One region of the Peribacillus sp. FSL K6-5616 genome, then DNA from elsewhere that is predicted to be linked to it. Evidence: riboswitches for the same ligand, from Rfam matches in the RefSeq annotation. Region 1 holds a riboswitch; each other region holds the start of a gene.

What was found. Region 1 has a riboswitch for glycine ahead of gcvT (glycine cleavage system aminomethyltransferase GcvT). Riboswitches for the same ligand answer to the same signal wherever they lie in the genome.
Region 2: another riboswitch for glycine. It lies ahead of MHB45_RS00895 (amino acid permease); the one in region 1 lies ahead of gcvT (glycine cleavage system aminomethyltransferase GcvT).
Region 3: another riboswitch for glycine. It lies ahead of glyA (serine hydroxymethyltransferase); the one in region 1 lies ahead of gcvT (glycine cleavage system aminomethyltransferase GcvT).

Annotation. Positions count from the first base shown of each region.
Region 1 is NZ_JBBOYT010000001.1:3,048,982-3,059,074, reverse strand. It holds gene comGA (competence type IV pilus ATPase ComGA) at 1-1,043, shown strand, start outside; gene comGB (competence type IV pilus assembly protein ComGB) at 1,027-2,061, shown strand; gene comGC (competence type IV pilus major pilin ComGC) at 2,138-2,449, shown strand; gene comGD (competence type IV pilus minor pilin ComGD) at 2,457-2,900, shown strand; gene MHB45_RS14610 (hypothetical protein) at 2,887-3,225, shown strand; gene comGF (competence type IV pilus minor pilin ComGF) at 3,173-3,652, shown strand; gene comGG (competence type IV pilus minor pilin ComGG) at 3,645-4,031, shown strand; gene MHB45_RS14595 (YqzE family protein) at 4,124-4,309, shown strand; gene MHB45_RS14590 (YqhG family protein) at 4,354-5,151, opposite strand; gene MHB45_RS14585 (DEAD/DEAH box helicase) at 5,129-6,817, opposite strand; glycine riboswitch at 7,193-7,280, shown strand; glycine riboswitch at 7,284-7,369, shown strand; gene gcvT (glycine cleavage system aminomethyltransferase GcvT) at 7,510-8,616, shown strand; gene gcvPA (aminomethyl-transferring glycine dehydrogenase subunit GcvPA) at 8,634-9,980, shown strand; gene gcvPB (aminomethyl-transferring glycine dehydrogenase subunit GcvPB) at 9,973-10,093, shown strand, end outside.
Region 2 is NZ_JBBOYT010000001.1:184,604-194,696, reverse strand. It holds gene MHB45_RS00920 (LysR family transcriptional regulator) at 1-404, opposite strand, end outside; gene MHB45_RS00915 (hypothetical protein) at 780-992, shown strand; partial or broken gene MHB45_RS00910 (BBE domain-containing protein) at 1,103-1,219, opposite strand; gene MHB45_RS00905 (hypothetical protein) at 1,413-1,589, shown strand; gene MHB45_RS00900 (amino acid permease) at 1,614-3,002, opposite strand; glycine riboswitch at 3,495-3,573, shown strand; gene MHB45_RS00895 (amino acid permease) at 3,781-5,124, shown strand; gene MHB45_RS00890 (DUF3311 domain-containing protein) at 5,398-5,598, shown strand; gene MHB45_RS00885 (sodium:solute symporter family protein) at 5,595-7,073, shown strand; gene MHB45_RS00880 (hypothetical protein) at 7,206-7,412, opposite strand; gene MHB45_RS00875 (hypothetical protein) at 7,586-7,882, shown strand; gene argH (argininosuccinate lyase) at 7,947-9,431, opposite strand; gene MHB45_RS00865 (ABC transporter permease) at 9,447-10,093, opposite strand, start outside.
Region 3 is NZ_JBBOYT010000002.1:51,637-61,729, forward strand. It holds gene MHB45_RS26940 (winged helix-turn-helix transcriptional regulator) at 117-482, opposite strand; partial or broken gene gnd (phosphogluconate dehydrogenase (NAD(+)-dependent, decarboxylating)) at 897-1,780, shown strand; gene MHB45_RS26950 (hypothetical protein) at 1,913-2,080, shown strand; gene MHB45_RS26955 (hypothetical protein) at 2,414-2,689, shown strand; glycine riboswitch at 2,950-3,055, shown strand; glycine riboswitch at 3,058-3,180, shown strand; gene glyA (serine hydroxymethyltransferase) at 3,266-4,516, shown strand; gene MHB45_RS26965 (serine dehydratase beta chain) at 4,532-5,050, shown strand; gene sdaAA (L-serine ammonia-lyase, iron-sulfur-dependent, subunit alpha) at 5,050-5,931, shown strand; gene gcvT (glycine cleavage system aminomethyltransferase GcvT) at 5,946-7,058, shown strand; gene gcvH (glycine cleavage system protein GcvH) at 7,137-7,532, shown strand; gene gcvPA (aminomethyl-transferring glycine dehydrogenase subunit GcvPA) at 7,534-8,886, shown strand; gene gcvPB (aminomethyl-transferring glycine dehydrogenase subunit GcvPB) at 8,879-10,093, shown strand, end outside.

The sequences.
Region 1 (10,093 bases):
TAACCCGTGCCATCGTGGAGTCGGCATCGGATATCCACATTTTTTTTCGCGGAGAGGGGCCTCTCATCCAATTCAGGATAGACAATAAGCTTGTTCCCCAGGAAACATTATCATTTTTTGAAGCTGAAAGGCTGATCGCTCATTTGAAGTTCCTTGCCTCGATGGATATAGGGGAGAAAAGGAGGCCCCAGAGTGGCGCCATCACCATCAATTTGGCTAACCAGGTGGTCGGACTCCGCCTTTCCACTTTACCCACTGCCCATCTCGAAAGTTTGGTCATCCGCTTAATACCCCAACAGAATATCCTTCCTCTAGAACAGTTATCCTTATTTCCAAACACCGTTCAAAAATTGATTGCACTCCTGAAGCATTCCCATGGCATGCTCATATTTACCGGCCCGACCGGCAGTGGGAAAACCACGACTTTATATTCCCTGCTTCACCACGCCCATGAGATGATCAATCGAAATATCATTACACTTGAAGACCCCATTGAAAATGTATCCGAAAAGGTATTGCAAGTCCAAATCAATGAAAAGGCGGGCATTACGTATTCCGTCGGCCTAAAAGCTGTTCTGAGGCATGACCCGGACGTGATCATGGTTGGGGAAGTCAGGGATGCAGAAACTGCCAAAATCGCAGTCCGTGCCGCATTAACCGGTCATTTGATACTAACGACCATGCATACGAGGGATGCCCAGGGTGCCATCTCCAGATTACTGGAATTTGGTGTCAGCTTACTTGAGGTTGAACAGACTTTGATTGGCGTGACAGCGCAGCGGCTGGTTGAATTGCGATGTCTTACGTGTAAAGGGGATTGTGCTTTAGCTTGCAAAATGACTGCGAGGAATAAAAGGGCAAGTGTATATGAATTGCTATATGGAAAAAGTCTGGCTGAAGTTCTCCGGATAATGGGAGATGAAAAAGGAAAGGCAACGGTCAGCTACCGCCAATTAAAGGATGAAATCGGAAAAGCGGTTGCGATGGGCTATGTGGATGCTCAGGAATATGAACGGCTGGTATACCATGAAACCAAAAAGTAAATGGAAGGTAAAAGAGCAGGCGGTCTTTATTTCGAAGCTAGGTGAATTATTGAATCATGGTTATCCTTTGGCGGAAGCTTTACATTTTCTTGAATTTCAGGAATCAAAGAAAAAAGCGGAAGACTTCACTCAGGCTATAGCCGATTTAAGGAACGGCTACCCGTTGCACATGGTGCTGACCCATCTTAATTTTCATCCGCAGCTTGTAAGTTATATATTTTATGGAGAGCAATATGGCGACCTGGAACGGTCGTTGAAAGAAGGAGGGCGATATTGGAAGAAAAGAATCGAGGATATGGATAAAGTAAAAAAGTTAATGATGTATCCCGTATTCTTAGTCGTTTTTGTAAGCATCGTTTTTTATATTCTTCAGAGTGTTCTCCTTCCCAAATTCCAGACCATCTATTTCACCATGGATGTCGAGCAGCATATCCTCTTAAGATTAATGTCAGCCTCCACGTTCATTCTTCCAGCACTCCCCTTCTTATTACTCGGATTGCTCCTATTCTTGTATGCACTCAAACGGTTTTGGTTCAATGGATTATGCCCATTAAGGCAGCGAAGGATATTGATGGGAATTCCGATATTCGGGACGTTCATCAAATTATACGAAACTTATTTTTTTGCAAGCCAATTCAGTGGCTTGCTTTCCGGAGGGCTGTCGATTAACGATAGCATCAAATTATTCTCGATAAATCAACAGCAGCCTTTTTACCAAAAACTTTGCAATATCATCAAAGATGATCTGATCGAGGGCAGATCACTTGAAATGATTTTTCGGGAGCTCCCATATTTTGATGGGAATTTACCGGTGGTCGCTGCAAATGGTCAAAAATACGGCAGACTTGATGCCGAGTTACTTCATTACAGTCGTTTTATACTGGAGAAAATTGAAGAGAGAATGAATGCAATCTTGAAAATCATTCAGCCTTTAATGTTTTCACTGATAGGTCTTTTGATCGTGTCCATTTATTTGGCGGTTTTGCTGCCGATGTTCTCACTGCTCGAAGGTTTATAGGATTTCATTTTTGTATTCCGGAGGTGAAAATGCCCGAAGGTCATCTGGTATTCAGATGCTTCAGGAGCATGATGATATGTTGAAGAAAGTGATGAATGAACGTGGTTTTACACTAATTGAAATGCTTATTGTTTTACTGGTGATATCCATCCTTTTGATTATAACAATCCCCAATATCACGAAAAACCAATCCACAATCCAGTCTAAAGGATGTGAAGCTTTCGTGAAGATGGCCCAAGCACAGGTGCAGGCTTATGAAATCGATAATGCTAAATTGCCCGGAAGTATCGATGAATTGGAAAGTCAAGGCTATCTCAAACAGACTTCCTGCCCAAATGGGGATGAAATTAGTTTGGATAGTAAAGGAAAGATAACGGTCGTTGAGTAGGAGAGAAGTGAATATACGGCATTCCGATGGTGGGTACACACTATCTGAAACCCTTATTGTCCTCGCTATTTTTGTACTCCTTATTTCCATCGGTCCTAATTTATATCCCAGCTTCACTAAAGGAATGGAAAATAGGCTATTTCTTTCTCAATTCCATGAAGATCTTTTCTATGCTCAACAGTATGCCATCAGTCATGAGAGCTTGATTTACCTCCACATTGATAATACCAAAAAGGTTTATACCGTTTCGTCTTATAAGGAGGGGATCGTTTTAGAGAGAAGCATACCAGAGGATATACAGTTTTTAAGCGGCACTTTGGGGTACAGCTTCCATTTTAATCAATATGGAAATGCTTCCAAAGCCGGAACGATTATGATTGACACGTCAAAGGGAAAGTACAAACTAGTGCTCAATATCGGTAAAGGGAGGTTCCGGATTGAGAAATTGTAAAGGGTACGTCTACCTTGAACTGATGGCTGCATTTTCCGTTTGTATATTACTGGTCCTTGCCATTTTACCAATGCTTGAAGAGGTATTGACGCAACGGAAAGATATTTCCGTAAGGACAGAAGCCCACCATTTATTATATGAAAGGTTGACGGCGTTCATGGATGGGGAGATTCAGGCAGTTGGTCAGGAGATCATTTACAAAAAAAGAAGCTTTGAATTGGTTTGGAAGGACCATGGGGATTTCCCGGGAATGATTGAAGGGTGTGTACGCTATGAAGATGAAACGGGTAATTGGGAATCCATTTGTGATGCTGCAAAAAAATGATGGCTTTACGATGATCGAATTGCTTTTTTCTTTATTGATTTTAATGACGACGTCGCTTTTTGTTCTGCAGCTCTTCTCAATCATTCACACCCAGATGAGGTCCGTTGATAAATTGCATCCTAAAGAGTGGGAGGTCTTTACCATGCAAATGAAGCAGGAGGTCCGGAGTTCCAAAGCTCAAGATGTAATGGGAAACAAATTATATTTGCTTTCAGGTGAACAATTATCATCGCTGGAACAATATGAAGATAAGGTACGAAGACGAGTGGATGGTATGGGGCATGAGGTCATCTTGCAGAACATTTCGGAATTCCGGGTCGATAAGGATGGAAGTGTCATTGTTATAAATATAACGGATAAAGCAGGGACTACTTTCAGTCGAAGATTTCATCCCTTCTTTAGGAATGATACGAAAGTCGATGAATAATCAAAAAGGAGTCGTTTTCCCGATGGTCATGATTGTAGCGAGTGTTTTCATCATGTTCACGATACTAATGATCGACCAGTTTATCATTGATAAAAAGTTTTATAAAGAAGTGGAAGAGTCGCTTGTGGCCGACCATCTTGTCCATCTAGCCATCAAGGATGTGACGGCAGAGTGGGGCGAAGAAATCCCGAAAATCATCCAAGGGGAAAAATCATATCCCAATGGTGTGGTGCGATATTCCTTAATGAAGCAAGAAGGTCCTTACGTCTATATCGAGTTTTCTTCCAAAACTAAAAATGATCGAGAGGGAAGGGTCATCATTCAATACGATAAAGAAGCGGGGGAAGTGAAAGAATGGTTGGAGAAGCAAGCTGTGTAATACCAAAACGACAGGTTCACGTGTTCAGGGAGCAAGGGAAGGAATAAAAAAAGCGTAAACCGGACATACTTTGCGTAGGGTGATGATTTTATATGTCTACAAACGCTTATATTAAATATCTGACGCAGCAGCTTGTCGAGTATTTCAATCTGACGAAAAAAGAACGAAAAGAAAAACGCCGTCACAGAAAAGAGGATAAAAACCATGGTATGTCCCATTGGTTTGGCATTGTCCCTTTTGCTTTGTCGATGTTTGTAAGGAAAACGATCAAAAAGTAAAACAGATGTCCTGAACTTTGGACATCTGTTTTTTTGTTCTTCACTTATCCCAACGCCCTATCTGAAAGGTAAAATAATCCTCCGTTGATGATGGATATTCTGATGTTGGGTTCATATTGTGCTTTTAGTGCTTCTTTTTCGGTATAATAGCTCTCACTTTTTTCGTCCATATCCTTGTAAAAATGCTCCAATAAATTCAAGTCATTCTGCCAGCGCAGCATTGCCTCCTCCGCCCAGGAATGGTCATCATCCTCGAAACTGGTTCTGATGTATGTATCCAGTCTTGCCAATCCACTCTTGGGCATGATCAGAGGTGAAAGCGTAAAGGAGTAATCCGGTATTTTCGGGGTGACGTTAATCGGTAAAACCCGATGGTGAAACCCTTCCATTATTTCACCCGAGATTAAATTCAATCCGATTGACATGAAAGTATCTTTTTTGCGGTCGCATTGATACGATATTTTCACATTCAAGGTCAGCCAAGGAAACAAAGGATTATTTCTGCCTTTTGATGGAGGCGTATTCTCAAAAAGTCTAGTATACCCTGCCAGCTTTTTGGTTGATTGAATAATCTGGTGAAGGCGAGGGGAGCCAAAATGAATCATTTCTCCCTTTAAATCGGATGGAGCTTGTTCTGGGTCGGTAATGAAAGTAATCTGTGCCGGGTTCGGAACACCTCCTGTTTTTTCCAGATAATGCCAATAAAAGGGTCTGTTCATTAATTCCTTATCCATTTCAATCGTCAATTGCACTGTAAGGTGGGTTGGTGCATTATCCAGTATTTCACAATCGTTGGCTTTAAAGAAAGTGATTAAAAAATCATGAATTTCCCGTTGCTGCATGAACCTCACCTTCCTTCATTGATTGAGCGAATTGGATCAATGATGAAAAATTATCCATCTTGATTTTCATTTCGCCCTCTGTTTTGGACTCGCCGACCACATCAATTAAATATTCTTCAATGTTGTTAATATCCAGTTTGGTTAGAATATCATCCAATTCACCGATTACTTTTTCAAATAAATTTATTTTTTCGTATAGTAACTTCAGTATATGTTCTTCAACTGTATTTTTCGTGGCAAAGTTATAAATCATCACATCTTCTTCCTGACCAAGGCGGTGGATCCGTCCAATTCTCTGTTCAAGCCTCATTGGGTTCCATGGCAGGTCAAAATTAATCAAGTGATGGCAAAACTGAAGGTTTATCCCTTCCCCGCCAGCTTCTGTTGCGATTAATACCTGAATATTCTTTTGGAATAATTCTCGCATCCAGTCTTTCTTTCCGCGCTTAAAACCGCCCCGGAAAGGAACAGAAGAAATTCCATTCTGCTGTAGGTACCATTGGAGATATAGTTGAGTCGCCCTATATTCCGTAAAGATAATTACTTTGTCATCAATTTTCTTGATCAGTTCCAAAGCTTTTTCAGCCTTTGAGTTCTGGACCGTTTCATTCACTTTAGTAAATAAATCATCAAGCTTTGCCAAAAAATCAGGGGAAGGCTGATCGTATTTATCTCTCATATTCTTTAATGTATAAAAGACAGCCTCTCTGCTGCTGCATGCTTCCCTTTGGAGAGTGAGAGCCGAAAAGGCGCTTCCTTTTGATCCATCGGAAATTGGCTTGAATTTGGAAACAGCATCATACAATGCTTGTTCCGTTGGAGAAAATTCAATGGTGATGGTTTCCACATGCCGTTTTGTCCATTCAATGCCAGTATCGGCCCGCCGGTTTCGAATCATGACAGTGTTGACCAGTTCCTTTAGGTGTTCATCTTCAATTATGTTCCGGCCTTTCCCTTTATACTTTTCCGAAAAGAGTGAAGCATTTCCCAAGTGGCCCGGTTTCAATAACGAAACGAGGTGGAATATCTCCTCGACTTTATTTTGAATCGGAGTGGCTGTCAGGAGTAAACAAAATTTCTTTTTCAGATTTTGAACGAATTCATAGTTCTTCGTCTTATTATTTTTAAGTTTATGAGCTTCATCAATAATGATGAAGTCATATTCCTGAGTAAAGATGATATCTCGATGTGGAGCGCGTTTCGCTGTATCAATGGATGAAATGACCACATCACAGGAGTCCCAGACATAACTTTTTCTCTGAACGACTGCCGGAATATGAAACTTGGTATTCAATTCAAATGCCCATTGTGTGACAAGGGAAGCCGGAACAAGGATCAATACTTTTTTTACAAGTCCCCTAATCATATACTCTTTTAGGATCAAGCCTGCTTCAATTGTTTTTCCCAGCCCTACCTCATCAGCCAAAATGGCTTTTCCATTCATCTTTTCCACTACTTGCTTCGCCGCTTCCAATTGATGGGGAAGCGGGGTTAACTGAGGAAGGTGCTTGGGCGCCTGTAAACCTTCAAAATCAGGGATGATAAGGTTTTCCTCCATTTGAACCGCCAACTTATAAAGCTCCCAATTTCCCCATGGACCGTCATTTTCCATCTTTTGCAGAAACTCGTCATTCCATTCAGAATTGAAGGATATATTGATTTTCATAGAAATAACTCCCTCTTAAATCATAATTTCCTTAATATAAGGTCAAAACCCGAACATTTCATATGTGAAGTAAGATAAATATTTCTCTTCAAAAGTTATTGCAGAGATAAGTTTCTTAGGGTAGGATATAAGTATATTTAGAAAATTCCAATTTCCTAACGCTGCAAAGAATGTTTGTACATCGATTTTGCAGTTCGCGTTTTCTTAGTATGGGCTATATGCTCCTAATTTATCCAAGATTACCGAGGAGATCAGTTAAACGGTATCTGAAGTTTTAGGAGAATTGGCAGAGAATGCATTCCATTTATGTTCAAAGGTTTTACCGATGCTGGGGGCTTATTCGCTTCCTTTCAATGGTAGACCATTTATATGCGGGTGAAGATAAGGGGAGAGACTACGGATGTAGCGCCGAAGGAGCAAACTTAGCAGTGAATCTCTCAGGCAAAAGAACTCTTATTGGACGCAACTCTGGAGAGCGCCGCCCGTTATGGGACGCGGCCACCAAAGGGGAAAACCTATTACATAGGTAAACTTTCAGGTTTCAGGACAGAGAAAAAGCTCAAACGGGCTTTCTCTGTCCTTTTTTGTGCTTTTTTCACATCATGAATCAGGATGTATCTGATGCGTAATGACAAGAAGCTTTTGATAATGAAGCCAATTAATTTTTAAAAAAATCTGAAGGGGGTCATTTTTTGACCAATTTAAAAAGAACACCACTATTTGAGGTTTATCGTGAATACGGAGGTAAAACGATTGATTTTGGCGGCTGGGAACTTCCTGTCCAATTTTCGGGTATAAAGGATGAACATGAAGCCGTACGGACAAAAGCGGGGTTATTCGATGTTTCCCATATGGGGGAAGTCGATGTTAAGGGGCCTGGGAGCCTTTCCTTTTTACAGAAGATGCTGACCAATGATATATCAAAGCTGCAACAGGGCGGTGCCCAATATACAGCCATGTGTTATGAAAACGGAGGCACGGTTGATGATCTTATCGTGTATAAAAGGGCTGAGGACGACTATCTGCTCGTGGTCAATGCAGCGAATACAGAAAAAGATTTCAATTGGCTGCAAGCAAATTTAACGGAAGATGCCCAAATTACGAATGTATCAAGTGACTATACACAGCTGGCACTTCAAGGACCAGCTGCAGAGAAGATATTACAAAAACTATCGGGAAGTACTGACTTAAGTGAAATTGGACTTTTCAGGTTCAAGGATCATGTCATGATTAACGGTATCTCCACGCTGGTATCCCGTACTGGATACACTGGTGAAGATGGTTTTGAGATATATAGCGACAGTAAAAATGGCCCTGCCCTTTGGAAGGCGATTATGGATGCCGGTAAGGAAGAGGGGGTTCAGCCGATTGGTTTAGGTGCTCGTGATACCCTGCGTTTTGAAGCGAAACTGCCGCTGTATGGGCAGGAGCTTTCAGCGGACATCACCCCGATAGAAGCCGGGATTGGTTTTGCAGTAAAAGTGGATAAGGAAGTTGATTTTTTCGGGAAAGCCGTTCTTGCTGAGCAAAAGGAGAAAGGGGCTCCCCGAAAGCTTGTGGGAATTGAAATGATTGACCGTGGCATTCCACGTCATGGGTATAAGGTCTACAGCGGTGATGAAGTCATTGGCGAGGTCACGACTGGTACCCAATCGCCAACATTGAAGAAAAACGTTGGATTGGTACTTATCGATAAGGAATTTTCGGTTCTGGATGCGGAAGTCGAAGTGGAAATCCGTTCCAAACGTTTGAAAGCCGTTATAATACAAACACCTTTTTATAAAAAACCACGTAAATAGAGGGGAATGGTCATTAGATGAAACATCGTTATTTACCCATGACAGAGCAAGATAAACAAGAAATGCTGGAAGCGATAGGGGTATCCACTGCTGAAGAACTTTTCAAAGATATCCCTGAAAGCGTTCGTTTTCAAGGAGAATACGATATCAAGCCTGCTAAATCGGAACCTGCATTAATGAAAGAATTATCAAGGCTTGCTGCAAAGAATGCGGACCTTAAAAATTATGCTTCCTTCCTTGGTGCGGGTGTCTATGACCATTACGCCCCGGTCATCGTCGATCATGTTCTTTCCCGTTCTGAGTTTTATACGGCTTATACACCGTATCAGCCTGAAATTTCACAGGGCGAGCTTCAAGCAATCTTTGAATATCAAACGATGATATGTGAATTGACGGGCATGGATGTGGCTAACTCCTCCATGTATGACGGCGGGACGGCGCTGGCTGAAGCAGCGATGCTTGCTTCAGGTCAGACAAGGAGGAAGAAGATTCTCATTTCAGGAACCGTTCATCCTGAATCAAGAGAAGTTGTGAAGACATATGCGAAAGGGCAACGCGTGGAAGTGATCGAAATTCCTCATGAAGGCGGTGTGACTGACTTAGCTGCTTTAAGGGAATTGGCGAATGATGACATTGCAGGAGTGATCGTGCAATATCCGAACTTTTTTGGCCGGATCGAGCCATTGAAAGAAATGGAAGAAATCATTCATGGCGTCAAGTCCATGTTTATCGTTTCCAGTAATCCGCTTGCATTGGGAGCTTTGACATCCCCTGGTGCACTCGGTGCAGATATCGTAACGGGGGATGCTCAGCCATTCGGCATTCCAGCGGCATTCGGTGGACCTCATTGTGGATATTTTGCGGTTACCAATAAATTTGTACGGAAAGTTCCGGGCAGACTCGTCGGTCAGACGGTTGATGAGAATGGAAAAAGAGGGTTTGTACTGACGCTTCAAGCTCGTGAACAGCACATTCGCCGTGACAAAGCCACATCCAACATATGTTCCAATCAAGCTTTGAATGCCTTGGCAGCTTCTGTTGCAATGACCGCGCTTGGGAAAAAGGGTGTCAAAGAAATGGCCGTGCAAAATATTCAAAAAGCACATTATGCGAAAAAAGCAATTATGGCAAAAGGGGTGGAAGTGATATTCGACGGTCCTTCGTTTAATGAATTTGTCATTAAACTGCCTGCTCCGTTTTCAGAAATCAATAAAAACCTTTTTCAAAAAGGGATGATCGGCGGCTTCGATTTAGGTACGGTTTATCCTGAATTGAAAGACCATATGCTGGTTGCGGTAACTGAACTAAGAACAAAAGAAGAAATTGATGCACTTGCGCAGGAATTGGGGGATCAACATGAATAATCAAGATCAATCACTCATTTTTGAAATCAGTACTTCCGGCCGGATCGGGTACAGTCTGCCAGAAATGGATGTTGCAACTATTCCGCTCGAAGAAATTCTTCCTGCCGACTACA
Region 2 (10,093 bases), 2.9 Mb from region 1:
AGCAATTTTTCCATTAATGCATCATTTGTTGCTGAAATGAATTTAAAGCGTAAATTTGGGTTTTCCTTTTTCCATAGAGGAAGAGCAAATGGAATAAAGTATTGCGATGTAATGATATTAGCCCCTATCGTTATTTCCTCCAGTTCGCTTCCTGTCTTCAACTGCTGTTTCCCCTGGTGAAAGGTACGAATAATTTGATCCGCAAATGGAATGAAGGCTTTCCCTTTTTCGGTTAAAATAATCCCTCTTCCTTGCCTCTCAAATAGTACTGAATCGAGTTCACTCTCAAGCGTCTTAATTCTTGCCGAAACCGTTGGCTGTGATAAAAACATCGCCTCTGCGGCTTTATGAAAACTATTAAGGTGAACAACATACATAAACGCTTCAATATGATCAATATTCATCTTGCCAACTCCTTTTTCCAAAATGAACGCAAAAAGCTCCTGTTCGCTTATCGCGTTCAGGAGCTTTCGGTTGTCCAATCAGCCCATCCACTTATAATGATTCTTTCTCCGATTTTAATCTGATAAATCCAATAAGTAAAGTATAATTTAAACATCACAACAACGAATAGATCACATTTTTTTCCGTTATCTTACAATTTGATTTCAATACTATTTATGCAGATGAAAATTTCAGGATTCTAAGTAAATAAAACGAATAATCCCATTCTCTTTCTGCCCGCTTTTCAATCCTAAGTGTGCATCTTTTTTACAAAATAGAAAAGAACGGTCATCCTAATGGAGTAATTCCAAAAATGACAAAAGGAGAGAAACTACATGCCTCAACAACAAATTGATATCAATCAATTAAATCAAGCAAAAGCAAACGTTACCCTTACGCAAACCTTACTTTCACAAGCAATTGAAAAATCTTCCTCTGGTCCAACTTTGGCACAAGAAGCCATTAAACAAGCTGCTCAAGAAATTGCCCAAGCCCAATCTTCCGTAAATCAGGTTTACAATACAGTACAAGCTCAGCAAGCGGAATGATTTTGGGGATTATCTCGATTAATTGATTCAAAACAAGAATAAAGAGGCCTATATCCAAATCCAGGAATAGGCCTTTATATAACGAATGTATTTGTTGAATCCAAGCTTTTTCACCCCCACTTATTTAATGGCGGTATGCTTTGCGGGAACTTAAACGCATTGTATGGATCATACCTCGTTTTCACTACTCGAAGCCGTTTGAAATTTTCTCCATAATACGCAGCTGGTCAATCTTTAATGGTGTAACGATACGCCCGGTAAGCTTTGTTCTTTCCAAAAGATAGCCCCTTCCTCGGGCAACATCCTATGAAAAAAGCTGGCAAGAAGACATATTCCTAAGCTTATTGATTCATTCCCCCTGCTGGCCCCCCTTGTTACGGGGTCAAATTAGCTACACTCGTGAGTTTCGCTGTTTTACTCGTGAATTCAACGATTTTACCCGTGAGTTTCGCTGTTTTACTCGTGAATTCAACGACTTTACTCGCGAATTTCGCTGTTTTACTCGTGAATTCAACGACTTTACTCGTGAGTTTCGCTATTTTACTCGTGAATTCCACAATTGATCTACAAGGACAAAAAAGGCCCTTCTCGAATTAGAGAAGGGCTTTTTAATAGAATTTCTTATCCTGAAATCTCATCATCGGATTTAACGTCCAATGGTGTTCGTTTATCCATTTTCAGCAAGTAATAACTTGCTATTACCAAGGCTAGGAAAACGATCCCGACAACCAAGGAAATCCTTGTACTAGGATTGATCCACATACCTACCAGCACCATCAGCAAAAAGGCTATTGTTGCATAGTTACTGTAAGGGGCCAATGGCATTTTGAACGGATGTTTCTCCATTTCAGCGGCATTTACCTTTCTGAATTTAAGCTCACTGATCAGTAAGACAAACCATGGAATCATCCCGGGCAAAACACTCGCACTGTACACATAAAGGAATACTTGCGGCGGTGCAAGGTAATTCAGGATAACCCCGATGCCCAATCCTAATAATACAGCGATCGTGCAATATGCCGGCACTCCATTTTTAGATACTTTAGCAAAGACTTTCGGAGCTTGGCCATTCAATGCCAGTGTGTAAAGCATACGACCTGCACTGAAAATCCCACTGTTGCATCCAGACATTGCCGCAGTGATTACGACAAAATTGATGATGCCTGCTGCTGCTGTGATACCTATTTTAGCAAAGGTTGAAACGAATGGGCTGCCTAAGTCATCCAGTTGATCCCAAGGGAAGACTGTCACGATGACGAATATGGCACCAATATAGAAAATTAAAATGCGCCATATGATTGATTGGATCGCTTTTGTTACGGTCTTCGTTGGGTCTTTCGCTTCTCCGGCTGTGATGCCGATAAGCTCAACGCCTTGATAGGAAGCCACGACAAGCGAAAGCGCAAAGAAGAATCCTGTCCAGCCTCCCGTAAAGAAGCCGCCATTTTCCCAAAGATTCGATAATCCAATCGCATCCCCGCCATTCCCTATTCCAAAGAAGATAAGGCCTAGGCCGGCAACGATCATCAATATAATCGTTATGATTTTTATAAGTGCAAACCAGAATTCAAATTCCCCGAAGGATTTAACGGAAATGAGGTTGGCCGCTCCCAAGATGATCATGGCGACCACACCTGGTATCCAGGCCGGTAACTCCGGGAACCAATATTGCATATACAAGCCAACCGCAATGATTTCGGACATTCCGACGATTACCCATTGAAACCAATTGCTCCAAGCAGTCATATAACCTGCCAAAGGATGTATATAGCTGCTCGCAAAGGTTGCAAAAGAACCTGTAGTCGGTTCTAAATAAAGCATCTCACCCATGGAACGCATGATGAAAAATATAAAAATACCTGCGATGGCATAAGCAAGCATTACAGAGGGCCCTGTCCATTTGATCGTGCTCGCCGATCCCATGAATAACCCGACACCTATGGTTCCGCCCAAAGCTATCATTTGAATGTGACGTGCTTCCAGCCCTCTCTTTAATTCCTTGTTCGACATGTTTAACTCCCCCAGATGCAATATCGGTAATGCTTTTCTATCCTTACCACGAACTTATTAATTATTGCGGTTAAAAATGCTCTATCGAAAAAATATCAATAACACTTCATTTATGTTTTCTTATCTTATAATAGTAAATATTCTGTAAAAATACAATTGTATTTTTGAAATAAACAGTTGCCAAATATATCTTGGCAATTTTCCTAATCTAAAAATATAATTTTTAAAAAATGATGATCAATATTTTATAATAGTGATCATCCAAAAAAATAAATTTTTCAAGTACCTTAAAAATTAAGACCACTATTAAACTACAGATAATGCCTGTTTCATTTCAAAAAATTTGTTGACCTACCGAAAAATAGATGATAGAATTCCAATATTATTTTATAAGCATAATGAATGATCAAGCAGTGGAAAATTATCACTGGCTGACATTTCTTCACAACCGCATACAAGCAAGCGATGAATGCTATGGATGACACTATAGCAGGAGCAGCTTCTGGAGAGACTGTACAAGATGCAGCGCCGAAGGATTCACAATCTCAGGCAAAAGGACAGAAGAGTAACGAATGATAAAATTGTTATTCTGAACCCTTTAAGAGATTGGTATTATCCAATCTCTTTTTTTATTGTCCATTTTGTGGTTGGACTAAAAACAACAGCTTTAAAACCAATGGGAAAGGCAAGCTGGACGAAAAAATTACGTCCCTCTCTCCAAGACCATGCAGGTAAACTCATTCACTACCAAGACTATAAAAAGACGGGGGCGTAAGAATTGGCAAAACAAGAATTAAAAAGAGATTTAAAAAATAGACATGTACAACTGATCGCAATAGGAGGAACCATTGGCACCGGATTATTTTTAGGTTCCGGAAAAGCCATACAATTGGCAGGACCTTCTATATTATTTTCTTATCTGATAATAGGGATTGCCTTGTATTTTGTGATGAGGGCCCTGGGGGAATTGCTCTTATCCAATGCAGGGTATGCATCATTCACTGAATTTGCAACCGAATATGTCGGTCCATGGGCCGGCTTCGTAACAGGGTGGACATATTGGTTCTGTTGGATCATGACCGCAATGGCCGATATCATAGCTGTCGGCGTCTATATGCAATATTGGTTCGATATCCCTCAATGGATTCCGGCTCTAATATGCCTGGTCATTCTGTTAGGATTGAACCTTTTGACCGTTAAGTTATTTGGTGAATTGGAATTCTGGTTTGCCATCATTAAAGTAATCACGATCATCGCCTTGATCGTCGTGGGGATCATCCTTTTGATCATCGGCTTCAATACCAATAGCGGAACGGTTTCCCTAACGAACCTATGGAATCATGGGGGCATGTTCCCTAATGGCATTTCTGGATTCCTATTATCTTTACAGCTGGTCGTCTTCTCATTTGTCGGTGTCGAATTGGTCGGGGTTTCTGCAGCAGAAACGGCAAACCCGAGAAAGAACATTCCATCTGCCATCAATAAAATCCCTGTCCGGATTTTACTTTTCTATGTTGGTGCACTATTCGTCATTCTCTGCGTCAACCCATGGACACAACTGGATGCCACGAGCAGCCCATTTGTAGAGGTCTTTGCGTTAATCGGCATTCCTGTCGCTGCAGGGATCATCAACTTCGTCGTTTTGACATCCGCTGCTTCTGCATGCAACAGTGGTTTATTTTCAACGAGCCGAATACTTTATACGTTAAGCAGGAATGGCGAAGCCCCTGCTAAACTGGAAAAATTAAATAAACAGGCTGTTCCGAGCAATGCCTTATTAACATCCACAATCGTTGTATCAATAGGGGCATTATTAAGCAAACTGATACCTGAACAGGCATTTACCGTCGTGACGACCATCAGTGCCATCTGTTTCATATGGGTATGGAGCATTATCTTGATTTCCCATATCAAATATTCGAAAACAAGGCCTGACCTAAGAGCAAAATCGACTTTCAAGGCTCCTTTTACACCCTTTGTCAATTACGCCATATTAGGATTATTCCTGTTCATCCTTATTGTTATGCTATTCGCTGAAGCTACACGGCTATCACTGCTCTTGACCCCAATCTGGTTCATACTTTTGGTAATACTATATAACTCTAGGAAAAAATATAGCTAAAGGAAATAAAGCCTTGAACTCACTATGAATTCAAGGCTTTATCTGTTTTATGAACATATCATTGTTCGGCTGTCTGCGCACTGCTGCTAAAATATATCAGGCAACTGCATTAAATTTTATATCAAAATAGTGTAAGCTAATATATATTATCGGACCTTTTCGGTCAGGTATGAATTTTCCATCCGGTTCGGTTCACACATCCATCAGTGGCATTGAAGAATAAACCCCCATTGGTGGGCGTTTCACTTTATTTAAAACGGAGGGGGTTGTTTAATGAAGATTATATATATTCTTACACTAGTTCCTTTTATAGGCATACTGGGATTTCTACCTTTTGTTAATAAAATAGAACCATATGTATTAGGGATGCCTTTCAATATGTTCTGGATGGCTATGTGGGTGGTCCTTACCTCTGCCATACTCGGCATCATGTATAAGCTGGATCCCAGGAATCGGGAAGGTGACCAGGAATGAATATTGCTCTCTTAATCATTTTAGCATTTTTACTTCTATCGATATTTTTAGGAATACGCTCTTCAAAAGGAAAAGATATGGACTTGGAACAATGGACGGTGGGCGGACGCGGTTTTGGTGCGATATTCGTCTTTCTGCTGATGGCCGGGGAAATCTATACGACCTTCTCCTTCCTTGGCGGCAGCGGCTGGGCTTATGGCAAGGGCGCACCCGCTCTATATGTTCTAATTTACATTACCTTGTCTTACGTATTATCCTATTGGCTCCTGCCGGAAATATGGAGATACGCCAAAGAAAATAAACTGATGTCTCAATCCGATTTCTTTGTAAGCAAATATAAGAGTCCCGGTTTAGGAATTTTGGCTGCACTTGTCGGTGTGGTGTCGATGATTCCAGTGATCGTCGTGCAGCTGAAAGGATTGGGGATCATTGTCTCAGAAGCATCTTATGGTGCCATCTCTATGTCTGAGGCAGTTTGGATGGGGGCGATCAGCCTTACCATTTATGTGATGATCTCAGGTATACACGGTTCAGTTTGGACCGCGGTCATTAAAGATATCATGATGGTCGCCATAATAGGATTTTTGGGGATTTATCTGCCAATTCATTACTTTGGCGGATTTCAGCCGATGTTTGAAGCGGTTGATGCGGCCAAGCCAGGTTTTCTTAAGTTCCCAGATCAGGGACTTAGCGTATCATGGTTCATCTCCACAGTAATATTGCTCGTATTCGGTTTCTATATGTGGCCACAGGTTTTCAGCGCTGTTTATTCAGCACGCAGCGGCAAGGTATTTCGAAAGAACGCCATCATCAGCCCTTTATATACACTCATGCTGTTATTCGTCTTTTTCGTTGGGTTTACAGCTATATTGAAAGTGCCCGGACTCGTTGGGGCAGATGCAGACCTCTCATTGCTGCGCCTTTCGATCGAGACCTTTGATCCATGGTTTATAGGCATAATCGGCGGCGCTGGATTGTTGACCGCATTGGTGCCGGGATCCATGCTTTTGATGAGCGTCGCTACACTGCTCGCGAAAAACGTTTATAAGGAATTTGCACCTGCCGTATCCGATCGCCACATTGTACGATTGGCAAAGTTCCTTGTGCCAATCATTGCCCTTATAGCCGTCTACTTCACCTTAAACGGCGGCGAAACGATGTCGGCATTAATTCTTATGGGATACAGTCTCATCACACAGCTCTTCCCATCCCTTCTCTTTAGTCTGAAAAGGAATAATCCGATCAATAAATTTGGCGCAATCGCCGGCATCATTACCGGATTGGCCATCGTAATCTGCATTACACTCAGTCAATCGACAATAGGGACCTTGTTTCCATCCTTGCCGCAAGCAACAAAAGATTTGAATGTGGGAATCATTGCATTGGCAGTCAATTTCATTGTGATGATCACGGTGAGTATTGCTTTCAGAAAGCACGCAGTTCAGTTGGAACCTAAATCCGTTAACGATATATGAAGCAAATTTGAAACTGGTTATGGATCAATAAACATTGGAGGCTCAGTCAAAAGACTGAGCCTTACTTATTCTCGGCTTCCAAGTATAGTGCTTTTTCTCAATATTGTTTATGGGAAACCTCATTTTAGACTATTAATCTTTTCTGTTTATAAACAAATCCCCTATTTTAACTAATAAATACAACGAAAAAATAATCATCAAGGTTCTGGATACCACCAGACCATCAATAGCTAAATCATATCCGCCTCTTAATAAGACTTCCGGATTCGAACATAAAGTAATCGATATTACGAAAGCTATTAAAATCAGGATAACACCGAACTGAGATCTATTTGACATTAACATTCCGCCTCATATTATATATTTTCCAAATAACAGCATTGTTTTTAGGAATAATCTACATTCATTGTCTCTGGGGATGACTCAGTTGCATCAAAAATCCAAAATAAATAGCCGCCCTGATAAAGAATGACTATAATATGAAGCTTTCTCAGTAAAATGGATCGTATTGCTTGCGAGCCAACAAAAAAAACTCTCTTCAGAAGGTTCATGCCTTTATCCGTGAGTTAGGAGCAAATACTCGTGAGTTTCATGCTTTTACTCGTGAGTTTGGAGCAAATACTCGTGAATTTCATGCTTTTACTCGTGAATTCCGAGCAAATACTCGTGAATTGCTTTTACTCGTGAGTTTGGAGCAAATACTCGTGAGGTTCATGCCTTTACTCGTGAGTTCCGAGCAAATACTCGTGAATTTCATGCTTTTACTCGTGAGTTCCGAGCAAATACTCGTGAATTGCTTTTATTCGTGAGTTTGAAGCAAATACTCGTGAGGTTCATGCCCGTTAAAACTCATTTTCTTTTTACCCCGTACCTTCAGTAATCCACTAAAGCCTTCCTGCCATCATTCAATTCTTTGACCACTTTCTTATATTCCTGCAACTCTTGTTCCAGTTTTTGTTTTCTATTTACAATCATTCTCGTAACCTCTTTCGGGGAGGGCCCGCCTTGAATGCTTCTGATTTCCACAAAATATTCGGGAGAGATTATTTTTTTCCATTCATCTTCTGCTATGTTCACTGAAACGAATTCATTTATGATCTTGTTGATTTCTTGTGTGTCCCAATCATATAGCTCTTTCCCTTCACTAATCGACTTTTTTGCAATATGACTGGCTATCGAATGGGCTTTTCTAAAGGATATGTCGTAATCTCTTGATAGGGTATCCGCTAATTCAGTAACCGTTATACTGGATTTTGCGGCCATTTTCTTTGTATGTTCTTCATTTACTTTCAAAGTCGATATGACGGCATACATTAGTTTCATGACACGGCCTGCATTCGAAAAAGCGCGATATAAATGCGGCTGTAAATCATCTTCCGTATCGACGATATCACCAAATGGTGTATTGTGAATCATATTCATTGCAGCAAGTGCATCACCATACGCACTGCTTGCAATCGAACGGGAATGTTCAATGGAGACAGGATTCCTTTTTTGCGGCATGATGCTGCTTACTTGAACATAAGGGTCCGCCACGTGAAATGTACCAAACTCCCTTGTCACATGCTGCAGGAAATCTTGGATCCACCTTCCGGTATTGACCATGCACGTCATGATGGCAGTTGCGGTTTCCAATAAATAATCTGCCCCGCCTATCGAGTCATAGGAATTTTCAATCACCGAATCAAACCCAAGCAGTTCAGCCGTACGGTTCCGACTGATCGGAAAACCGGTGGTCGTTAAAGCGGCTGCACCCAAAGGGGATTGGTTAACCGTTTCATAGGCTGCCCATAACCGGCCAATATCCCTTTGAAGCACATCATAAATGGCTAAAAAGTAATGTCCTATTGTAGTCGGCTGAGCCGGTTGGGTATGCGTGTAACCTGTAATATAGGTTTCTGTATGTTTTTCAGCCTGCACCAAGAATGCTTCACTCAATTGGTTTGCATAGCCAACCAATTGGAGCAGATGACCTCTCAAAACAAGCCGGTACATCGCAACCCCCATATCATTACGACTGCGGCCGATATGAATCTTCCCTGCAAGTTCATGGCCGATTTCCTCACCGATCTTTGCCTCCATCATGAAGAATAAGTCTTCGAATTGGGGCTGATAGGTCAACTGCGCGAGATCTGTTTGGGCCACTTTCCGAATCCCATCAAGCATGGTTTTCGCCTCTTCATCTTTAATGATCTTTTGTTCCGAAAGCATGATGACATGTGCCCGATGAATATCGAACATTGCATCAAATAAGTAATCTCTTTGATCATTAAAAACAGGCATCAGAAGCTCTCTAGCATAGGTTTTTCCTGGAAAGACACTACCTTCATTTTTGATAAATTCTTCAAGCCTGCTCATCTTTGAACCTCCGATTTATAAAGCTTTTTCCGCTTTGATTCCAAAAAACTTGTTCGAAATAAAGAGAACGATTACAATCAGCGTGATTTGAATCATCCCATAGGCAGCGGCCTGCCCCATATTGAACATCCGAAGCTGATTCATGATTTCAATGGATATGGGCCTGTTTGAAATCGTGTACAACAGGACCGAGGTCGGGAATTCCCCCACAGATTCGATAAATGCCAATAATGTCCCTGATAAAACACCAGGCATAATAATCGGAAATATGACCCTTCTGAAAGTATAAAACCACTTAGCCCCCAAGTTTCTGGCTGCTTCCTCAATCGAATCATCCAGCTGCTCCAGAACGGCATTAGTCGACCGGACAACGAGTGGAATATGCCTGATGAAATAGGCAAGCGGCAAAATCCAAAATGTTCCTACCAAGATTTGACCGAAAGAAAAAACGCTAGGTTCATTGAATGCGAATATCAAGTTCATCCCTATGACCGTTGCAGGCAACGCCCAAGGAATCATGACTAGAATATCGACAAAGCTTTTCCCGACGAATTTCCGTTTGACAAGTACATAAGACGCTATGACCCCAAACACCAGATTTGCCAACGTTGCAATAACCGCCATCAGTAAACTATTTCGTAACGGTTTGAAGATATTAGGGT
Region 3 (10,093 bases), on a different contig from region 1:
TGTCCAATTTATTAATTAAAGTTTTTTTCTTAATCTGTCCATAACAAAGATTCGCTTTCAGAAAAGGAGGCATAAAGGATTATTTTCTAATCCTTCATGAGGGAAGCTTTTTTCTCCTAGAGGGATTCTTCTTTTCTATCTGCTTGGTTATTCAAGACTGTCTCCATATACTCACTGCCCCAGTCATACATGGATTCAAGAATTGGCATCAAACTTTCTCCTCTTTTGGTCAGAGAATATTCAACTTTTGGTGGAACAACAGGATAGACTTCACGGTGAACAATTAGGTCATCTTCGAGCTCTCGCAATTGACTGGCGAGCATTCTCTGCGTAATTTCAGGAATCATAGATTTTAGTTCCCCAAATCGCTTGGTTCCTTCTTTGCCCAGATGCCACATAATAAGCATTTTCCATTTACCGCCAATAATAGAAAGTGTCAATTCTTTTTCACAGTAAAACGTCTTGTCACGCAGATGTCCCATTTATTTTCCCCCCAGGTCATAAAATAATAGTGTACTTTATAATACTATATAATAAAAAAGTGCGTACTTACAATTAAAAAATATAGATATTATACTTTTATATACATAGAGGATCATCACCACAAGAACTATTACTTGGTACATCCATTAGAATCTTACTACACCACAATTTTACAATCAAGGAAGAATGCAGGGGGGATTAAATGACTTTTCTACGTAATAAATTTTTAGACAGGAATGCGTTTAAATATCCTAAAACGTCGGAAGTGCATACTGTGACCCTTATTTAAAGCAACAGGGGCTTTAGAAAATAAGGTGAATTTTAATACTAATTAAATCTAACGAAGTTACCAATATGTAAAAGGAAAGAAGCACAAATTAGAAGTACTCTATTCTAAAAAGGAGGCCATCACGATGAAAGTTGGATTAATCGGTTTAGGAAAAATGGGATTAAACTTAGGTCAAAACCTAATTGAAGAAAGCCACGACGTTGTGGCCTATGATTTAGATTCCGGTGCTATAGAAGAAATGGAAAGATACGGAGCGAAGGGAACCACTAATATAGTAGAACTCATTAAATCATTAGAGCAACCCCGAATTATTTGGCTTATGGTTCCTCCAGATTCAGTTGATGTAGTAATTAGTGAAGTGACACCGTTTATAAATATTGGCGATATTTTAATTCAATCTGGAAATTCCTACTATAAGGATACCATTCGCCGGTACAACAGGCTAAAGAGATATGGTGTGAGCTTTATGGATGTCGTGACCTCTGAAGGAAAGGAAGGTGCTCGAAAAGGTGCTTGTTTCAAGATTGGAGGAGACCTTGAAGCTTGGCGCATAGTAGAGCCCATTTTCAGAGATATATCTGTAGAAAATGGATATTTATATGCAGGAAAAGCAGGGAGTGGTCACTTCTTGAAAATGACCCCCAATGAGATTGATTACGAAATGGATGATATCGGGGAAGGATTGGAAATATTAGAAAAAAGGGAACTTGAGTATGATAATGAGAATGTAGCAAGAGTATGGAAAAAGCGATTCGGTTATTCGTCCAGGGCCTATGGATTTAACGGAAAGAGCATTTTCTAAAGATGAAAATTAGAAGAAACTAAATAGAATAGATAAGGAAATCTTCTTGAGAAGGAAAATGGGCGGCCGAGACTGCTTTTGATTTACAAACAGCCACTCCCGTCATCGCCATGTCGTTGATGCGCTATCGTTCATTAGAAATTCACAGGAAAAGAGTAGCCCACTATGCAACGAATTTGGTGGGGCATGCTGTGAGGAAAGTATGAAGTGAGAAGTCACTGGGTTTAAGTAAATCCAATTAGAGGCTCCTAATGTAAGAACATATTATGTTCATTTCCGTCAGATCTAAAATGCAAATGAAAGATGAAAAATTATTCAATCAAAAGGAGGAAAATAGAATGGAAAGAAATAATACAGTTATTTTAAATGAAGTAATAGTAGGTTTATATAGCAATAAAGAATTAGAAATAATGTTAAATAAATTATCAAATTACTATCAAGTTGATATAGCTGATTTTACTGTAAGTAAAGTGAATCCAAATAGCTACAAAGAAATGATTACTTGATTGATAGTAGACTTATGGTCCATTACATGAATACTTAAATTGGTGAACTGAGAGTCATATTAAACGAATAAAGAAGGGTTTTACTTACTCAAACATATTTATCTCATTCAATATGCATCTGGCGTACAGGGAATGGAAAATAACCAATTCCCTGTACGATGCGATTCATCCCTACATATATAAAAATCTCCAAGATTTAAATAGGGATATTGATAAAAAAGGAAATCAAATCAAGGAGATGGAAAGTAATTACCTTACTATTAATACAGGGAAGAGGCGATGGTAACATAGTCGTAGATACTAAAATTGTAAGGTAAAGGGGAAGAATCCAAAATGAGTAAGGAAAAGAAAATCAATCTAAAGAAGCCAAAGAAGTGGTGGGTATGGGTTTTAGCATTTATTGTCATAGCTAATATAGCAAATGGTTGGGACAAAGAGGAAGTTGCTAAAGAAGAGAAGACTAATGAAACCATCGCTGAACCTAAGGAGGAAAAGAAAGAAGAGAAGGAGGAAACTCCTAAACAATCTCTATTGCTGCAAGGATTCTCGCAAATCTCACAATACCTTAATTTTCTCTTTTTCCATACATCAATTGTGTTAAAAATATAGACTTTATGTCCTTTCGCTTTTCTTAGCAACCGTTCAAAAGTGGATCGGCTTAAGCCAAGATATAGAAACTTATTGGGATTCAGAAAAGCAGTTAACAATTTTGATTTTGCATAACAAATAACTTCTAATTTTATGAACTGTAAGAAAGATCTATACCGTCCATGTATAAAATTCTGAAAATAAAGTTTTTTCAGATAATTATTGAAATTTTCATTTAAACCCGTTAACATACAATTATTAATGAAAATTTATATAAGCGGATGATAATTGTGGGAGAGACCGAAGAAATCGATTCGGCACCGAAGGAGCAATTCCCAAAAAAACCTTGGGATAGAAACTCTCAGGTAAAAAGACTACAATTGGACGCACCTCTGGAGAGAGCTGAAAAGCCACCAAAGGGGAATCCTTTTGATGAAAAGAATATTATAAGACAGATTGTTTTGTAATATGTTTCATACCCAAGGTAATCTCTCAGGTAAAAAGGACAGAGGAAAGGTGGGATATTTATCCTGCCTTTCCTCTGTCTTTTTTGTGAGGAAAGGTAGCTTGGAAGAAAATCGAGGAGGATATTTGAATATGAGTCTACAAAACTATGATTCAGAGATTTATAATGCCATGGAAAATGAAAGGGAAAGACAACATAATACGTTAGAATTAATCGCATCAGAAAACTTCGTAAGTAAAGAAGTGATGGAAGCCATGGGGTCTGTCCTCACTAATAAGTATGCAGAAGGATATCCAGGGAAGCGTTACTATGGAGGCTGTGAATATGTAGATGTGGTGGAACAAACAGGTATTGAACGCCTAACCAAGCTGTTTGGTGCTAAGTATGCAAATGTACAACCACACTCAGGTGCACAAGCAAATCTAGCTGTTTTTTATGCGTTGCTTCAGCCGGGCGATAAAGTGATGGGGATGAACCTTTCGCATGGAGGACACTTAACTCATGGTAGTCCCGTCAGCATCTCGGGGAAATGGTTTGATATTGTGTCTTATGGGGTGAGAGAAGATACTCACTTGATCGACTATGATGATCTTGAAGCAATCGCGAAAAAAGAAAAACCAAAATTGATTATTGCGGGGACAAGTGCCTTCCCAAGAACAATTGATTTTGCACGTTTTAAAGAAATCGCCGATCTAGTTGGAGCAAAACTGATGGTGGATATGGCCCATATTGCAGGGCTCGTGGCAGCAGGTTTTCATCCATCGCCAATCCCATATGCGGATGTGGTGACAAGCACAACGCACAAAACTTTACGCGGTCCACGTGGCGGCATCATTTTAACAAATGATGAAGACATGATAAAGAAAATAAATAAAGCTATATTCCCAGGGATTCAAGGAGGGCCACTCATGCACATTATTGCGGCAAAGGCGGTTTCCTTTAAAGAAGCATTGCATCCGAGCTTTAAGATCTATGCCAAACAAATCATTGAAAACGCAGCAACACTTGGCGAAACATTAAAGAAAGCAGGCGCAATTCTTGTTTCAGGTGGAACGGACAACCATATCGTACTTTTAGACGTTCGCCAATGGAATTTAACCGGAAAAGAAGCAGAACGATTACTAGAAGAGGCGGGAATAACAGTTAACAAAAACACGATCCCCTATGATACTGAAAGCCCATTTGTCACAAGTGGCATTCGAATGGGAACAGCGGCTTTAACGACACGTGGTATGAAGCAGGAAGAAATGGTTAAAATCGGAGAAGTGATTGCGGCTGTTTTAAAGAGCAATGGAGATACAGTTGTTCTAGAAAAAGCAAAAGAAACAACAAAAGAGATTTGTGAAGGATATCATTTGTTTCAACAGCCTATAACGGTCTAAGAAGGGAGAAACAACATGGAATTCCAAAGTTGTTTTGACATTATCGGCCCTATCATGGTAGGACCATCTAGTTCTCATACTGCTGGTGTTGTATCAATGGGGAAGTTCATTCATGAACTATTAGGTGGTTGTCCGGAAGAGGCGAACATTATTTTCTACGATTCATTTGCTGAAACGCACCAAGGTCACGGAACAGATAAAGCCCTACTTGGCGGATTACTTGGCATGGATACAGATGATTCCAGGATTAAAAATGCCATGGAGCTGACTAAAGAACATGGTCTAGATTACGAATTTCAATTTGAAGGCAGTTGCCCTTATTTTAAACATCCGAATACAACAGTCGTTACGGCAAAACGTGGGGAATGGCTGGTAAAGGTAGGTGGTGCATCCCTTGGAGGCGGTTTATCAAAAATCTTTATGATTGGCGATAAAATGGTTGATATTCGTTTAAGCACTAGCGATGACTTTTCGGTACTTGCTACACATTACCATTCATATGTTTTGAAAAAAACGTCGTTAGAGGGTGCATGATGGAAATTCGGTCAATGAACGAGCTAATTGAATTTTGTACACACAAACAGAAAACGATTGGTGAAGTCATGTTGATGATGGAAATAGAAAAATCGGGGAGAGATCAAAAGACGATCATCAGCATGATGGAAGAACGGTTATTTAAAATGCAGGAAGCTGTTGAGAGCGGTAAAAAAGACACCTCTACTGCACCAAGTGGCATTTCTGGTGGTGATGCTGTTAAGATGTACGATTATGTGAATCAAGGTAACTCTCTTTCAGGAAGTTATATTAGCGATGCCATGACTTTCTCACTGGCGACATCTGAAAGTAATGCGAGAATGGGAGTCATTGTGGCAACTCCGACAGCCGGAGCAGCCGGTATATTACCCGGAGTATTGTTTTCGCTTCACAAAAATGACGGAACTTCCTACAGAGACTTAGTCATGGGGCTGTTCACCGCAAGTGCCCTTGGGTATGTCATTGCTAACCGGTCCTTTATATCCGGAGCAGCAGGAGGATGCCAAGCAGAGGTCGGTTCTGCAACGGCAATGGCGGCAGGGACCATTGTTGAATTAAAAGGTGGCACACCTAAACAAGCGGTTAATGCAACAGCCATTGCTTTAAAATCACTGTTGGGCCTCGTTTGTGATCCAGTTGCTGGGCTTGTTGAAGTGCCTTGCATTAAGCGAAATGTGATTGGAACATCCATTGCCTTTTCAGCTGCAGATTTATCTCTTGCAGGTGTTGAAAGTCGTATACCATGTGATGAAGTCATTGAAGCCATGTACAAGATTGGAAAGGAAATGCCTCGAACACTTAGAGAAACAGCACTTGGTGGTCTTGCAATGACCGAAACAGGTAAAAGGGTAAAAGAACAGTTATTTAGCAAGAGATCTTAATTGGAGGGGTAGCAATGAGCACAGCAACCGGATTGAAGAGAACACCACTTTTTGAAACATATAAAAAATACGGAGCAAAAGTCATTGATTTTGGTGGATGGGAACTGCCAGTCCAGTTTTCTAACATTTTAGAAGAACATGATGCTGTCCGAAAGGAAGCAGGACTTTTTGATGTCTCTCATATGGGGGAAGTGCTTGTTGAAGGGAAAGGTGCAGAAAGCTATATTAATTACCTTGTTACAAACGATGTAACAAAGCTTAGCATTAATCAAGCACAGTATACCGCGATGTGTTATCCATCTGGCGGGACAGTGGATGATTTATTGGTCTACAAACTGAAAAATGATAAATTTCTTCTCGTGATTAATGCAGCAAACATTGAGAAAGATTACGACTGGATGAAGCAACATGTTAAAGGAGAAGTGACACTTCGTAATATTTCAAATGACATCGCGCTGATCGCCATTCAAGGTCCAAAGGCGGAAGGCATTTTACAAAAGCTAACGGAAATCAATTTATCGGGAATTGGCGTTTTCCACTTTACTCAACATATTAATCTGGATGGCATTACGGACGTGCTTGTATCCCGTACGGGTTACACAGGGGAAGACGGATTTGAGCTTTATTTAGCAGCGGACAAGGCGCCAGCACTTTGGGAAAAGCTTCTGGAAACTGGAAAAGAAAACGGCTTAAAGCCGTGCGGACTCGGTGCACGTGACACTCTTCGCCTTGAAGCACGTCTTTCTCTATACGGACAAGAGCTCACAAAGGAAATCAGCCCTCTTGAAGCTGGAATCGGTTTTGTCGTAAAAACGAACAAAGAAAGTAATTTTATCGGCAAAGCCATACTTACAAAACAAAAAGAAGAAGGGGTAAAACGAATATTAGTTGGAATTGAAATGACAGGAAGGGGCATTCCTCGTCACGGTTATAAAGTGTTTTCAGGAGGGTCAGAGGAAATTGGTTTTATTACATCCGGAACCCATTCACCGTCTTTAAAGAAAAGCTTAGGTCTCGCGCTTGTATCAGCAGAAAATGCTGACCTAGGAACACAACTTAAAGTGGAAATTCGTAAGAAGATGGTTGATGCTATTGTGGTAAAAGCACCGTTCTATAAAAAAGGATAATCCCTTAACCTTGCACGAAAAAGTAAGCACCCTACAGTAAATATTAATAAATTTTATGAGTGAAAGGAAGAAAAAACAATGACAAAAGTGATAGCCAACCTACTTTACAGCAAGGAACATGAGTGGGTACTACAATTAGACGAAAACCGAGTGCGTATTGGAATTTCTGATTTTGCCCAAAAACAATTAGGTGATATCGTTTTTGTTGAAAATCCGGGAGTGGGTGATGAAGTAACGGCTAATGAATCAATAGGATCGATCGAGTCGGTTAAAACAGCTTCTGAAATCTATACCCCTGTATCTGGTAAGGTAGTTCGTGTAAACGAGGAGTTAGATGATGCGCCTGAAATGATCAATGACCAGCCATATGAAGCAGGATGGTTGGTAGAAGTGGAACTATTAAATTCAGAAGAATTACAAGTACTTCTAAATGAAGTTCAATACGAAACTTTTGTGAATGAAGGGGAGGAATAAGATGACAGCGACCTATCGTTATCTTCCTGATACAAAACAAGATCAAGAGGAAATGCTAACCTTTCTTGGAATTTCTTCGACAGAGGAGCTGTTTGAAGATCTACCGGATGATATTCGTTTGGAAGGGGAGTTAAATATCCCTAATGCGATTCCTGAACCACATCTTTTGAAAAAGATGCATCAGCTTGCTTCGCAAAACAAACATGCCAATCACTACCCAATATTTCTTGGTGCCGGTACCTATGATCATTACATTCCAAGCGTTGTGAATCATATGATTTCCCGTTCTGAATTTTATACAGCTTATACCCCTTACCAACCTGAAATTAGCCAGGGTGAATTACAAGCCATTTTTGAATTTCAAACAATGGTTTGTGAGCTGACAGGAATGGATGTTGCCAATTCTTCTATGTACGATGGCTTTACATCCCTTGCAGAAGCAGCATCCCTTGCTGTTGTATCGACAAGACGTTCGAAAGTACTTGTATCAAAGGCGGTTCATCCGGAATCCCGTGCCATCTTACAGACAGTAGCAGATGGTCAAAGGTATGCAGTGGAAGAGGTGAATCTTGCGACGGACTGTACAGACTTAGAGAAACTGCAAGAACAAATCGATCAATACACAGCAGCTGTTATTGTCCAATACCCAAATTTTTTTGGTTCTATTGAAGATTTGAAAGAAATTAAGAAAATTGCCGAGACAACAGGAGCTATGTTGATCGTTAGCGCTAATCCACTGGCATTAGCGCTTTTGCAACCACCAGGTAATCTTGGAGCAGACATTGTGATAGGTGATATGCAGCCCTTAGGGATACCAATGAGCTTTGGTGGCCCGCACTGTGGTTACTTTTCGGTTCATAAAAAGTTTATGCGCAAAATACCCGGACGTATCGTGGGTCAAACAACAGATGAACAAGGCAAAAGAGGATTTGTACTAACATTGCAAGCACGTGAGCAGCATATTCGCCGTGATAAAGCAGCTTCCAATATTTGTTCTAACCAGGCGTTAAATGCACTAGCTTCCTCCATTTGTATGACCGCACTTGGAAAGCAAGGAATTCGCCATATGGCACAGCTAAACTTCGATAAAGCTGATTACATGGCAAAACGTCTTAAAGAAATAGGATGTAAGATTATGAATCAAGCACCATTTTTTAATGAATTTATTGTCGAGCTCCCACTTCCGGCTAAGGAAGTCAATGACAAGCTTCTAAAAGAAGGAATCATCGGAGGATTTGATTTAGACCGTGATTACGGCTTGGGACATCAAATGCTCATTGCGGTAACCGAGCAAAGGACAAAAGAAGAGATTGACCAATTTGTAAATGTATTGGAGGCGATTGTACATGGTTGAATACAACGATATAATCTTTGAAATCAGTCGACCTGGTCGAATTGGTTCAAGCCTTCCAGAAAGTGACGTCAACAAAATCGATTTAAAAGATAAGCTTCCCATGCATTTGATTCGTGACATACCAGCAGAACTCCCAGAAGTATCAGAACTTCAGCTTGTTCGCCATTACACAGCACTTTCCAATAAAAACTATGGGATTGATAATGGTTTTTATCCACTTGGTTCTTGTACGATGAAATACAACCCGAAGATCAATGAAGATGTGGCTCGTTTCGACGGTTTTAGCCGTATTCATCCGTATCAGCCAGCCGAAACGGTGCAGGGAGCACTAAAGCTTTTATATGAATTACAGGAAGATTTAGCTGTAATTACAGGTATGGATGCTGTGACATTACAACCTTCAGCAGGAGCTCAAGGAGAATGGACCGGTTTAATGATGGTTAAAAACTATCATGAACAAAAAGGAGAAACAAGAACAAAAGTACTTGTTCCAGACACAGCTCATGGTACCAACCCTGCCAGTGCATCAGTGGCCGGATATAAAACGGTTACGATTCCATCTAATGAATATGGATTAGTAGATTTGGAAGAATTAAAGAAACATATGGATAATGATACAGCAGCCCTAATGCTGACCAATCCAAACACACTTGGACTTTTTGAAAAAGAAATTGTGGAAATTTCTAAAGTGGTGCATGAATCAGGTGGCTTACTGTATTATGATGGGGCCAATGCCAATGCGATTTTAGGGAAAACAACACCGGGAAAAATGGGCTTTGACATCGTGCACTTAAATCTGCATAAAACATTTACAACTCCTCATGGTGGAGGTGGTCCTGGTGCTGGTCCTGTTGGTGTAAAAAGCAAGCTGATTCCATATTTGCCGGTGCCACACATTGAAAAAGATAAGGATCACTATGTACTGAACTATAATCAACCATTATCCATTGGCCGTGTAAAAGGTTATTATGGAAACTTCGGGATTCTTGTTCGTGCGTATACCTATATTCGTACAATGGGACCTGAAGGCCTACGTCAAGTATCGGAAAGTGCAGTCCTCCATGCAAACTATCTTCGCAAAAGGCTAGAACCATATTTCGAAGCACCTTATTCACAAATTTGTAAGCATGAATTTGTGTTATCCGGTTCAAGACAGAAAAAACTGGGTGTAAGAACCCTTGATATGGCCAAACGGCTGCTTGATTTC